3 regions of the Halalkalibacter lacteus genome follow, and region 3 is predicted to be linked to each of the others. Evidence: riboswitches for the same ligand, from Rfam matches in the RefSeq annotation. Region 3 holds a riboswitch; each other region holds the start of a gene.
The links. Region 3 has a riboswitch for lysine ahead of SAZ04_RS13070 (Na+/H+ antiporter NhaC family protein). Riboswitches for the same ligand answer to the same signal wherever they lie in the genome.

Region 1 (4,605 bases), on a different contig from region 3:
AAATTCAAGGTACAAAAGAATTTGGTGGTGACTATCCATCAATCGTCCCTATGATGCCAACGAATGAAAATACTTCTTGTCCACATCTCACGTGGACAGAAAGGGCCTATGTAAAGGGTGATTTTTTAACAATTGAAATAGCAGGCGCTTATAAGCGTTATCATGCCCCTATGGCTAGAACGATGTCGATTGGAACAGCTCCGAATGAGGTGAAAGAGCTTTCGAAAGTGGTTGAGGAAGGGATCGAAGCGACGCTTGATTTCATTCAACCGGGTATTGGAGCTGAAGAAGTGGAACGGGTTTGGAGTAAAACAATAGGTAAGTATGGTCACAGAAAGAGCTCTAGACTTGGCTATTCAGTAGGGTTAAGTTTTCCACCAGATTGGGGCGAACATACAGTTAGTTTTCGCCCAGGGGATGAAACCATCTTAGAACCAAATATGACTTTCCATTTGATGCCAGGAATTTGGTATAACGATTACGGTGTTGAAATTACCGAAACCATTCAAATCACAAATACGGGTGTGGAGCTATTAACAAATTTCCCACGTAATTTGTATGAAAAACCAACTCTTTCCATCTTAACAGATGAGCAAACCTCTTAACTGTAAGTGTCTCAAAGGTTAAAAAATGGCTTATTGAGACACTTCTTTTTCTTTCCCTTTATAAGAGCCTTTTAATTAATGAACAAGGTAAATAAGATACTCAGATACGGGTATATATGAAAGACAATTTTTTGGTACAGGATATTTAAAAAAATCAATTAGTAAACATAGAACAGTTTACGATACTATTCATGAAAAAAGCATGTAGCCCTTGGCTACATGCTTTTAAAAAAGGTAAGAAAGTATAACCACATCTTAACTTACAAAGAAATTCATCGTTGGATGTACAACGGTTTGGAGCTCTTGTTGTTGCTCTGCAGTCAATGGGACAAGAGGTAAGCGAACCGATCCAACTTTGATTCCTTTCATTTCTAACGCAGCTTTAACAGCTGTAGGATTTGGGGCCATAAATAATGATTTCATAACCGGGACAAGTTGACGATGTTGCATAGCAGCAGCGGTCACTTGTCCTGATTGGTAATTTCGCACCATTTGTTGCATTTCATTTCCAACAATATGAGAAGCAACAGACACAACACCTGTTCCTCCAATTGCTAAAATAGGCAATGTTAAACTGTCGTCACCACTATAAAGGGAGAACCCTTCAGGTGCATGTTCAATAATCGTTGCCATTGCATCTAAGTCACCACTTGCTTCTTTCGTCGCTACAATATTTGAGAGTTGAGCTAAGCGTAAAGTTGTTTCAACACTCATATTAACGGCACTGCGTCCAGGAATGTTATAAAGCATAACTGGCAATTTCGTTGCTTTAGCAATGGCACTAAAATGAGCGTACATTCCTTCTTGAGATGGTTTGTTGTAATAAGGGACAACAAGCATAATCGCATCTACACCAATTTCTTCTACTTGCTTTGTAAGTTCAATGGATGCATTTGTATTATTTGATCCAGTTCCAGCAATAACAGGAATTTGTCCATTTACAGATTCCACAACAGTTTTAAAAAGAAGGAGTTTCTCTTCTGTAGAAAGAGTAGGTGATTCACCAGTCGTTCCAGCTACTACTAAAGCATCGGTTCCATTTGCAATAAGATGTTGTACAAGTTCCTTTGTTGCTGCAACATCCAGTTGTCCATGTTGATTAAATGGTGTGACCATTGCAGTTACAATTCGTCCAAAATTCATCCAATTCACCCTCGATTCATAAAATTTTCCATGTACGTATGGGTTAGATGGGCTACTGGGAGGCACAAAAAAACAACAATGAGGCCTCTACTCATTGTTGTTAGGTTAAGCGATTTTAGCAAAACCAATTCAATGTGTGAGATAGCCCTCCATATAGCAAGATTGCTATATGACAGTACTGTCCTTATTTAGAACAGTCCCAGCTAATAAATAATGAGTGTTATTAGCTTCGGCAAATACCCCTTTCAGTTAGCTTCATTGGAGCTCATTCTCCTTCACTAACATACTAATGATATTTGCACCTCTACCCTCACTTCAAAGTATGAAGTAAGATATAACGTAATTTGTGTTTACCTTACCAAATGTTCTTAATGAATGCAATGGTTTATTAAGAATTTCTTTGTATTAAGTTTAGAAGCTTGTCCAGTTCTTGACTACATTGAATGGTAACTTTTGCAGTCATTCCATACTTCTTGGCAAGAATCAACATTTGTAATCGCTTTTGCTCTATTTCTACATACATTTATTTCCACTCCACCTCTACTATTTTAAACAGAAACAGACAACTTAGAAGTTGAACCTGGAGCTATCACTAATGCGTGGACTAAAAAATGTCTATTTAAAAATTATTATAACCAAAAGAAAAATGTTGAAAAGTGTTTCTTCTAAAGTAGTCATAATTAGTGAAAAACAGAAAAAAACCGACAAGATTTGCAGTGGGAAATGAAGAATTTCTATATTTTTTCAGGTTGAAAATACGAAGTCTTTCGCACAATAGGGATAGGAGGGATTTCAATGAAATATGTCAGCTACCTGCTTATTGGAATAATCTTTTTAACAGGTTGCACGTTACCTCAAAAGGAAGAGATGGGAGCAAATCCAAATCGGAACGAAGGGTTTAGTGGGTATGGCGTAACTCATGCTCGTAATTTAGAGGGGCCGCTTTCTGATATGATGGTTCCAGATGATGCTCCAAAAGGATTAACGGATCCAGCTCCACACTTAACACATGAGGGAGCATACACAACAGGGAAACGTAACTTAAGTATGGATCATGAAGGAATAAACAAGCAAGGCCCGAGAATCTTAAACAACCGCCCTGGGATAATTCGTGATAAATATCCTCACAGTACAGATACACAATTGAATGAGAAAACAACAATACAAAGTAATAGGCACCTGCAGGCAACGACAGATTTAACAAGAAAAATTGAAGCTCGTGTTGAAGCATTAGAAAATGTTCGTGACGCTCATGTAATGACTGATGGGAATCGAATTGTCATCGGTTTAGAATCAAATGAGCAAGACCGTGTGAAACTCCGTCGTTCGGTTGAGCAAGAGGTTGAACAGGTAACAGAACTTTCGAACATATATATTACGACCAATCGGAAAATGATTAATCGAATGAATGCAATAGAACACCATGTTGGAATTGATAAACCATTTGATTCCATCGGTGGAACTGTGGGGGATCTAGCTGATTTACTAGATGATGGAGCGCATGGAAGAAGGTAGAACAGGGGGGAAAGAAAACCCTGTTCTTTTTTATCTAATAATATTGAATTAATGGATTCCTAATTCCTCCGTTATAGATAGGTATTCACGTTCCATTAGCTTGTGGGACATAACGGCATTTTCATAATAGACACGAGCATTCGTTACTTGAAGAGGATGGATTGGTTCTTTCATATCAAGCAAAACTCTCTCTAAAGCATCGACTTCGATAAGTGTTGATAAATGTACATGGTGTAACCCGTCAAAAAGTTCAGGTCTATTTAAATCAATGAACATTGAACTTTTTTCTCTCAGTTCTTCTACCTGTGTAAGTACAGCCTGCACATCAGTCGTGTGAACGGTACTCTGTTCAAATAAAGGTGCCATTTTTTCTAATATTGTAGCTGTTTCACTAATATAGTGACCCGCTTCATCACCGTAGGACTCAAGTGCGGTGTATTTAGGGACACTTTCTTTGTTTTGATCTCTTATACTCGCTGCTTTTGGATAATAATGGTATTCAGTTTCTGTTTGTTGTGCTTCAATATCATTTACAATTTCTGCTTCAGAGTCAGCTCCGCAACTTGCGAGCATGAAACTTGTCCCGATTATTATCACTAACTTCCTTTTTTGCAAAGTACATCAACCTCCGATATACAAACGTTTCCTCTAGTATGAAGCAAGCAGGAAAAAGTATGCATTAACTCCAAATTTCCACCGTAAGATGGTACAAAGGACGGTGGTATATTCAATGTTTACTTTTATAATAAGTATAGCGTTGTCATTGTTTTTTTTATTGTTTTTGGGGTTTATGATACTTGGAAATAGAGTAGCTCACGTCATTGAATATCAACAATCAAAGGAAGCAGATGAAACATTAACTGAAATTGCACAAATGATGCAGCAAGACGAAGAAAGAACAAGGGAAATAGTGAATAAAAAGAAGTAAAGAAATGAAGGGAAGAGATGTGTGGAGCGTATCACCTAACTCGCATGCTGTAAAAGCATGCTTTTTTGTGTGTGAAAGTGAATGACTGCTTCCAAAAAGTAAGCTAGCAAGAATAATAACAAAATAACATGAATAATGTGGGAGTATTTAAACCAGGCTGTTGGTTATGGGTATGCAGCTTAGATCTGTACATATAGGAGTGGAAATAGTTGATCAAATTAATTGCAATTGATATGGATGGTACCTTACTTGGTGATATAAGAAAAGTTACAAAAGAAAATGCTAAGGCAATAAAAGAAGCTCAAGAACAAGGAATTGTAGTTGTTGTTGCTACTGGAAGAGATGAGAAAGAAGCAAGATTACCGATAAGAGAAGCTAGTATTACTTGTCCAATCATTAGTGTGAATGGTGCTC
Region 2 (4,605 bases), on a different contig from region 3:
AATAGCCCCAGCAAAAATCAGCAAAATGACAACAAACTGCACGTAATAATCATTCGCAAACGGAATAAGAGACTCACCCGTCACATCAAAACCGGCATTTGTAAATGCACTTAATGATGCAAACGCTCCTTGATAGTAAGCTTGTCCAACCGTATCAAAGTAACGGATAAAATAAGTACCAAGTATAAGCGCACCAACTAATTCAATGATTAAAGCAACAAATAAAATTCCTCTCATCAAATTAACGAGCCCTGAAAACGTGTTTTGATTTTGGTCAACCATAATCAACATTCGTTGAGAAAGGTTAATTTTTCGACCAAATAGCATCCATACAAAGGTCCCCATTGTCATAATTCCAATTCCACCAAGTTGAATAGCCAATGCAAGAAAGATAATCCCTATGTAACTGTATGTTTCGGGAACGTTCACAACAGTTAATCCCGTGACACTTACCGCACTAACAGAAGTAAATAATGCTTCTGCAAACGAAATATCGACCCCTGGTAAATGAGAAATTGGCAAATATAACAAAATGCTAAAGACAAACATTGCAATAATATAGGCGATAATAATGACCCTAAATGGAGAAAGGAATTGATTCAGTCCTGATTTCATTAATACGTACCTCCATGTTCATTTCGCGCTTAAGTATACCATTTAAGAAACAGCAAGGCTACAAGCGCAAGCTAACGAATTACTTGGTCCTAATTAATCCATACTCGAGTGATTTTTCTACTACTCATATCTATTTTCCCTTCTCAACCTTAAGACACCGTTTCTCCTTATCGTGAATTATGCTTGTACGTGATTACGACATCGTTTATGATCAAAAGTAGTAGCTATATTTTCAATAAGAAAGACCGCACTCGGGCTTTTTAAAAATCAATAGTACTGTTTTGAACTTATGCCATAATCACATTGGCTACATAACTTTACATTGTTTTACACTCGACCAAGTAATTGGTTACAAGAGTATGGAAGAGGTGCATAACCACATGGAAGTAGAAACAAATCGATTTGGGTATGATTTAATTCGGAACGATGTGCTTAGAGACTTACTAGGAAAAGACCATGATACAATTTTATATTGGATTGGAAAGTCTCTTGCGCGTAAATACCCCGTTCCAACAGTTGAAGAGATGATCACCTTTTTTGAAGAAGCGAATTGGGGAACACTCGCAAGAATAAAAGAAAAAAAACAAGAACAGCTTTTTGAACTAACCGGTGAATGGATGAACAAATCGGATCAACGTTGTTACCAATTAGAAGCCGGGTTTCTAGCTCAGCAAGTTGAGACATGGAATAATTGTATCTCCGGCGCGACTTATACCGAAAAAAATGGCTTGATCCTAATCAAAATCGAAACAGATAAAAAAGACACTATTAAATAAAGAATAGACGAAAGGTCAAAAAACAACCTTTCGTCTATTCTCTACAAGGGTCTGCCGCCTAAAACTAACTCACAATTCTATGACCTTCAAAAAAGCTCAAGTCATCACTATTGCACTAACTTATTCGGATCCTGTCACTTTCACACAGATTAAACCGTAACAGCCACTTGTACTTCTTCTGCTAATTGAAACTGCTCATGTAACATCTCTACGGCAAGAGTCATATCTGCTCCTAGAACGACTACAGAAACTTTTATCTCCGATGTACTAACCATCTTCACGAATATATCATTCTTTGCAAGCACATCAAACATTTTTGCAGCAACGCCAGGATTGGATACCATTCCTGAACCAATAATCGATAGCTTCGCAAGTTCTTCCTCGAAAGAAACATCAGCAAACTGTAAATCCTCTTGCGCTTTTCCCAAAACAGCTAGAGTCTCTTTTAACGAGCTTTGCGTAATTGAGAAAGAGATATTTACATGCTCTTCATCATATTGATTCTGGATAATAATATCGACATTCACATGATTTTCTGACAACGTCGTAAATAATTTTGATAGTGTATCAATACGGTTGGGCAGTCCTTTGACTGTCACTTTTATAACGTCATTTTCAAATGCAATCCCACGTACGACTAAATTTTGTTCCATTGAAACTTCCTCCTCGATTAATGTACCTTCCACGTCTTCCATGCTTGATGCGACCATTAGGGGAACATCATAATTTTTTGCAAATTCGACTGCACGTGGGTGCAAAACTCCTGCCCCCAAATTGGCCATTTCTAACATTTCATCATAGGAAATGGAATGAAGTTTCCTTGCTTTTTTCACATAACGTGGATCCGTTGTATACACACCTGTTACATCGGTATAAATATCACAACGACTTGCTTTTAGTGAAGCTGCTATAGCGACTGCTGTTGTATCAGAGCCTCCACGTCCAAGCGTCGTAATTTCACCCTGTTCACTTAACCCTTGAAAGCCTGCTACGATAACTACTTTTCCTTTTGCAAGCTCTGCTTCCAATCGTTCATTTTTAATAGCCGAAATTCTCGCATTGCCATGACTTGCTTCTGTTTCCATACCTGCTTGCCATCCTGTAAGCGATACAGCTTCAATTCCACACTCATGAAGAGCCATGGTTAGTAATGAGATCGTGACTTGTTCTCCTGTTGTAAGAAGCATATCCATTTCTCGCTTGCTTGGTGCGTCGGTAATTTGATTTGCTAACGAAACGAGTTCATCTGTTGATTTCCCCATAGCAGATACAACAACGATAAGCTCATGGCCCTCTTTAACAGACCGTTCTACTCTTGATGCAACATGCTTGATTCTCTCTACTGACCCTACTGATGTTCCTCCATATTTCTGTACTATCCTTGCCATTTTCCGCGTCCTCTCCTTATTCCTCACAGGGATAATGGAATGCAAAAAAGCAACAATAAGGAAAACCCCTCACTGTTGCTAGTCATACCAGTCCGGTACCACACTGCTCCCTTTTTCTCTCGTGAGATAGTTCTCCACATACCAATTGGGTGTAGGTATGTGACAGCCCTATGCTTTTTCAACATAGGTCCAGCACAAGAAGGATGAGACTATTCTTGCACTTCGGCGAATTCCCCTTTCAACTCTCTTCAACGGTTCTCATTACCATCAGAAAGCGTACTATTGGTTTTCGCTCCTCTACCAATCACTTCATTTGAAGTGTGGCATATTCAATTGATTTACATTCTAGCAAAGGAATTAAAATCACGCAAGAGAGATTTATAAACAAAAAGGGACGACCTTTCCCTTTTTGTTTATAAATCGAAGCGATGTGCGGAGCCGTCGTTATCTTTTAAGCCTTTTGAGTGCTCTTCTCAAAAGGCGCACGACGTGTGGAGCCATTGCAACATGTTCGCACTCTTTATGATAAAGGGACGACTTTCTCCTTTTTGTTGAGACTATTCCTTTTTTTCTGTTAACGTCTCAACAATCGCCTCTGCTACTTTTTCTGGAATCGCAAGCTGTCTTAGATCTTCAACTGTTGCTTCCTTCATTTTTTTCACTGATCCAAAATGCTTTAAAAGTTGACGTTTTCGTTTCTCTCCAACACCAGGAATATCATCGAGCGCTGATTTAAAAAATGTCTTCGAACGAGTTTGACGATGAAATGTAATCGCAAACCTGTGTACTTCATCTTGAATTCGTTGCAATAAATAAAACTCGTGACTATCCCGTCTAAGTGGAACGATAGTAGGTGGGTCTCCCATCAACAACTGTGATGTTCTATGTTTTTCATCTTTTGCTAGTCCACAAACTGGAATCGATAGGCCAAGTTCATCAGCGATCACTTCTTGGGTAACTGCTATTTGACCTTTCCCTCCATCAATGACGATCAGATCTGGTAAAGGTAAGGATTCCTTTAAAAGGCGAACATAGCGTCTACGAATTACCTCACGCATTGATCCATAATCATCTGGCCCTTCTACCGATTTTATTTTGTATTTGCGATAATCTTTTCGACTCGGTTTTCCATCTACAAACGAAACCATTGCTGAGACCGGGTCTGTTCCTTGTATATTTGAATTATCAAACGCTTCGATTCGATAAGGAGTGGCAATGCTCATCGCTTCCCCTAAACGTTCAACTGCTTTAACCGTTCTTTGTTCATCACGTTCAATTAAAGAGAATTTATCTTTTAAGGCAATCGCAGCATTTTGATTGGCAAGATCAAGTAGCTCCTTTTTCTTTCCTCGTTTCGGATGATGCGCTTTTACTTCTAATAACTGTTCCATCAAACCAAGGTCCACTTCATCTGGTAGTAAGATTTCGGCTGGTTTAATATGTTCCTTTTTTAAATAAAATTGGCCAATAAACGTCATCAAATCTTCAGAGGCATCTTTATAAAAAGGAAAAATCGAAACATCTCGTTCAATCAGTTTTCCTTGGCGAATAAAGAACACTTGGACACACATCCAGCCCTTATCGTACGAAAAACCAAATACATCCCGATCAACGAGATCACCAACCATCATCTTTTGCTTTTCAATGACTGTATCCATATGTTGAAGAGTATCACGAATTTCTTTCGCACGCTCAAAGTCCATTTCTTCAGCAGCTTTCATCATTTTCTCAGTTAACTGCCCTTTGATTTCATCATGGCCAGACCGAAGAAATTTCGTAATATCTTGAACCATCACTCGGTTCTGCTCTTTAGTAACTTCTGCCAC
Region 3 (4,605 bases):
CCATTTTCAAACGCGACATACGGAAAACGCCAAATATTTCCTAATCCAACCGCTGAACCAATTGCAGCCAAAATAAAACCAGCACGCGTACCCCACTGTTCTCTTACGTTCATTCGTTTCACCTCTTTACATGTATTTTTAAATCACTTTCTCTATTTATTTATTCTGAATATTTACACTTTAGTATAGAATTTTTTATTAATTCGAAATCGCTTTCAACTACAGTGGTATTGCGTTACAGTATAAATGAATTTGTGACTATAAGGTATCACGTAACGTGAGAATCCATCCTTCACCAAAAAATAACGCCCTCTTAGTAATTTGCGGAGCGATTTCCTCTTTCTCGAAGATCTTTTCAAGGTCGGTTATATCACCTTTTTCCTTTCGTATAACTAGGAGTGTTTCAAGTAGCGTAGGTTCTTGTCACATTTTTCATAAACATTGAGTACGATGAATTAATATAGAATGTTTTTTAGGGATGAGTGGTCAAAGGAGGAAAAAGGAGGTGTGAATGATGGCTCGTTATCGAACAAAACCCATCGTGATCGAAGCTGTAAAAATTACAAGAACGATTACGATCGAGACTGCAGAAGGATCAATGGTTGGCCATCCTGGCGACTATCTAATTACAGATAAGAATGGGGAGCAGTATCCATGTTCAGCAGAGAAATTTGTGAAAACGTATGAGCGCGTGAAAGATGGCTCAGATGTGACAGCTTTCCTAAAGAGATCCTTACGAAAACTGAAACGAAAATCGAAAGAGATTTTTGTAAAAACATAGATTTCAGATAAGTAGAGACTGCCAACTTTATTAATTCCTAAAGTATTCAGCGTTCTCTTCCTTAGATTTTAGGAAGTATATTCTAAGGAGGTTTTTCTTTTTTTACGTTAATTCTATTTCTTAACAGGCACATACCCTGTTTTCTCCTTCTTTCGATCTCTATTAGTTTAAGTTTCCTCTTACTCGATCATAAACATTTAATTAATTTTGATAGATTTTTCTACTACTAATGCAAAAAGGATCAACCTCCAACGAATGAAGGCGACCCTATTATTCATTATGTTTTTTCACCATACATTTTCTTTAATACAACCACTGTTGCAAAAAGAAGACCAAATGCCACTGCTAAGCTTAATAAAACACTTGTTGTCATTCCGAGTACTAGATAGGAGATCATCGTAATTCCAGCTGCTACTAATGCATATGGCAACTGTGTCACGACGTGATCGATGTGATGACTTCCTGCTCCAGTAGAGGAAAGAATCGTCGTATCTGAAATCGGAGAACAGTGATCTCCAAAAATGGAACCAGCAAGAACGGCCGCCATCATCGGCAACATCATCGTAATATCAATCACCGCAGCCATTTCACCGGCAATCGGAAGCAACAATCCAAACGTCCCCCAAGATGTTCCCGTTGAAAATGCGGCAAAACCCGCAATCACAAATAAAATAACTGGTAAAAACATTGAATGAAGATTCGCCTTTTCGACAAGTGACGCTAAATACGTTCCTGTCCCAAGATCACCGATTATGGAAATAAGCGTCCAAGCAAAGAATAAAATATAAATAGCTGGAAGCATTGACTTCATTCCAACTAGAAGTGAAGTGCCTAGTCCTGTACCTGATTTAGGCTTACGCACATTTAACATAAGGGCAATCACTAAACCAAAAATTCCACCGTACACAAGAGCCGCTGCTACATCCGTATTTTCAAAGATCGTTAATAGCGTTGCTTCGCCTTCCGTCCCTTGAATTCCAGTTGTAATCATAAAAAAGACTGTCCCAACAATTAACGCAACAATCGGCCATACTAAGTCGCCAACTTTTCCTTTTTTACTCGCTTGAATCTCTTCTTGCGAACCAGGAATAGCACCTAAACCGGGGTTGAACAATTCGCCTGTTTTCATCGCGCGCTGTTCGTGAGCTTTCATCGGTCCAAAATCAAGGTTGAACCATACAACAGCTACTACAAGACCAATCGCAACAAGTGCGTAAATATTCATCGGAACCATTAACATGAACGCTTGTAACGCTTCATACTGCGTTACCGAATGCGTTGCAAAAATTCCAGCAATAATGGCAATAATGTAGGCACCCCAACTTGAAATCGGAGCAATGACACACATTGGCGCAGCTGTAGAATCAACCAAATATGCTAATTTTGCACGTGAAATGCGGTGACGATCCGTTAAAGGTCGACTAACATTTCCAACTGTTAAACTATTAAAGTAGTCATCAATAAAAATGATCAGCCCTAATACAACTGTTAAGATTTGAGCACCTACACGCGTTTTCACTCTTTTCATGGCCCATTCACCAAATGCACAGCTTCCACCAGAACGCGTAATGAGCGCCGCCATCATTCCTAATAACAAGAGGAAGAGAATGATAAAGAATTCCCACGTATTAATGGCAAACCCCTCATCTATGATCGCCCAAGTTACCGTTTGAAATGTCACAGTCTCTACTTCATAATCGAAAATGATCCCCATAACAATTCCATAAATATTGGCTGCCGCAGAAAGCGGATTAAAATTGTGTAACATCAACGCTCCAATAATAGCCCCTGTCCCAAGTGATACTAAGACACGTCTTGTAACAATAACCATGACAAGAGCTAAAATCGGAGGCACTAAAGAAAAAATAGATGATTCCATATAAAGACCTCCTAAAAATGTCTGGCACTTCATTTATTAACGACTTCATGAGCGTGCGCTCACTTTGGTAAACTGTGCTTACTTCTACATAGCTTCAAACAGAAAAAACGACAATGGTTAACCCACTGTCGCCGTGAATGCCGAGTGAATCCCCTTTATCATGATAGTCCTCCACAACTTGATCGCTTCAAGCTATGACAGCCCTGCATTTATTTAATGCAGCTCCAGCAGAAATAGCCTGACCACTACTTCCACTTCGGCAACATCCCCTTTTTCTTTTCCTCAACGTTGTCATCCTCAGAAAAGGTACTGATGGCAGTCGCGCCTCTACCTCATCGTAAATGAGGCACTTCTATTTAATTACCAATTATGGATAGTATCATGTTTTGATATGAAAGACAATGTTAATTTCCACCACTAGTACCCAAGTCTAGACCACTCCCGTTAGAGGATTTTTTTAATTCAGCAGGTAAAATCATTCCGCCTCCACCATCTGAGTAGTATTCAGGTACTTTTCCTTGGATATTGACAAAACCAACAGGAATCGTTGTTTTTACGGCTTCGGTGTTTGTTGCAAACGGAATAACGATTTTCACATCAACAATCACATCAAAATTAAATGAGATCGTCGTATTATTGATTCCGGTATTTTTCGTTTCAGCATTAAGATCGGTTTTCACATCACCAATCGCTGAGAAGCGAACCGGAATTTGTGGTCCCAATTGGGCAAGTAAGGCATTGTTTGTCGCTTGACCGAGAGGAATGCTATAAATGATACCACCTTCAGTAGTAAGACTTTCATTGTTACCTTCTGAATCAAATGTAACATCGAAGGCTTCTCCTTGTTCTATCGCTTTCAAGTGGCGTTGAACGCGGTTTGTTGCTTCAGATAATATTTTGTTATAAATTTGTGTATTAAATTGGATCAACTGTATATCATCATTCGCATTTTTTTCGATAATAAATAGATCTTCCTGATTAAGATCACTCGCAATTTTTTTCGATACGGCATCATTAATTGCCTTTGTTGCAATGACTCTCGTCTCTGTTGTAGCGATAGACATCAAAGTTGGCCGAATCCCCTTCTCAATTATCCACAACCCTTGTACTGTCAACACAACAAAAATAAGAAAAGATAAAAGCAGCACATAACGAAATGGTAGCGGACCTTTCCGAGTTTGGGGTCTATGTCTTCTTGGTGCTCTCATGCTGAAAAACCCCCTTCACCACATTTCTATGCAGGAAGGGAGACAGTTTGACCAAAAAATTTATACAAGGCTAACACTTTTTTCGTTCATACGTTCGGAATTCATGCGGGTAGCGGTTTTTCTCATCCACTTTCCCCATTTCCACTGAGGCAATTTCCCACTGTTCTTCTTCTATCTTTGGAAAATACGTATCCCCATCAAATGTCTCATCTATATATGTAACATAAAGACGATCAACATAATCCCAAAACAATCGGAACACTTCTGTTCCACCAATGACAAAGCACTCCTTTTCCTGCTTTGCCATTTGCAAAACATCCTCAATGTCGTGTACAACTTCACAGCCCTCCGCTTCATAACCTTCACTTCTTGTAAGCACCACATTTTTCCGTTTCGGCAAAGGTCGACCAATTGACTCGTACGTTTTTCTTCCCATCACAATCGTGTGTCCCGTTGTAACCCTTTTAAAATAAGCGAGATCCGCTGGCAGATGCCAGGGCAGTTGATTTTCTTTCCCGATCAGACGATTGCGATCCATTGCAACAACAAAAGAAATCATGGAACCGCCTCCTTTCCTTTTGACTTTTGTTCTATAGTACCATATATTGTTGGCTGGACAATAAATTTACGTTTTCCGGCGGACATAGAAACCTGACCTGCTCCATCAAAATATCATCAAAATAAAATCCCGAAAACTGGTATATTTTTTACTTTTAAGTGAATTTCATCTTGTAACT

Region 1: linked by a shared signal. The riboswitch ahead of dapA (4-hydroxy-tetrahydrodipicolinate synthase) and the one ahead of SAZ04_RS13070 (Na+/H+ antiporter NhaC family protein) in region 3 are both predicted to bind lysine.
Region 2: linked by a shared signal. The riboswitch ahead of SAZ04_RS01020 (aspartate kinase) and the one ahead of SAZ04_RS13070 (Na+/H+ antiporter NhaC family protein) in region 3 are both predicted to bind lysine.

Annotation. Positions count from the first base shown of each region.
Region 1 covers NZ_JAWRVL010000007.1:44,800-49,404, reverse strand. Annotated here, with positions in the region: gene SAZ04_RS06955 (M24 family metallopeptidase) at 1-605, shown strand, start outside; gene dapA (4-hydroxy-tetrahydrodipicolinate synthase) at 861-1,748, opposite strand; lysine riboswitch at 1,883-2,063, opposite strand; gene SAZ04_RS06945 (aspartyl-phosphate phosphatase Spo0E family protein) at 2,137-2,271, opposite strand; gene SAZ04_RS06940 (YhcN/YlaJ family sporulation lipoprotein) at 2,544-3,263, shown strand; gene SAZ04_RS06935 (hypothetical protein) at 3,312-3,878, opposite strand; gene SAZ04_RS06930 (hypothetical protein) at 4,054-4,191, shown strand; gene SAZ04_RS06925 (Cof-type HAD-IIB family hydrolase) at 4,401-4,605, shown strand, end outside.
Region 2 covers NZ_JAWRVL010000001.1:209,908-214,512, forward strand. Annotated here, with positions in the region: gene SAZ04_RS01010 (TrkH family potassium uptake protein) at 1-615, opposite strand, end outside; gene SAZ04_RS01015 (YslB family protein) at 996-1,391, shown strand; gene SAZ04_RS01020 (aspartate kinase) at 1,541-2,779, opposite strand; lysine riboswitch at 2,899-3,087, opposite strand; gene uvrC (excinuclease ABC subunit UvrC) at 3,337-4,605, opposite strand, start outside.
Region 3 covers NZ_JAWRVL010000016.1:57,826-62,430, forward strand. Annotated here, with positions in the region: gene SAZ04_RS13060 (sodium-dependent transporter) at 1-113, opposite strand, end outside; gene SAZ04_RS13065 (hypothetical protein) at 512-781, shown strand; gene SAZ04_RS13070 (Na+/H+ antiporter NhaC family protein) at 1,059-2,660, opposite strand; lysine riboswitch at 2,817-2,998, opposite strand; gene yunB (sporulation protein YunB) at 3,065-3,868, opposite strand; gene SAZ04_RS13080 (dihydrofolate reductase) at 3,939-4,427, opposite strand.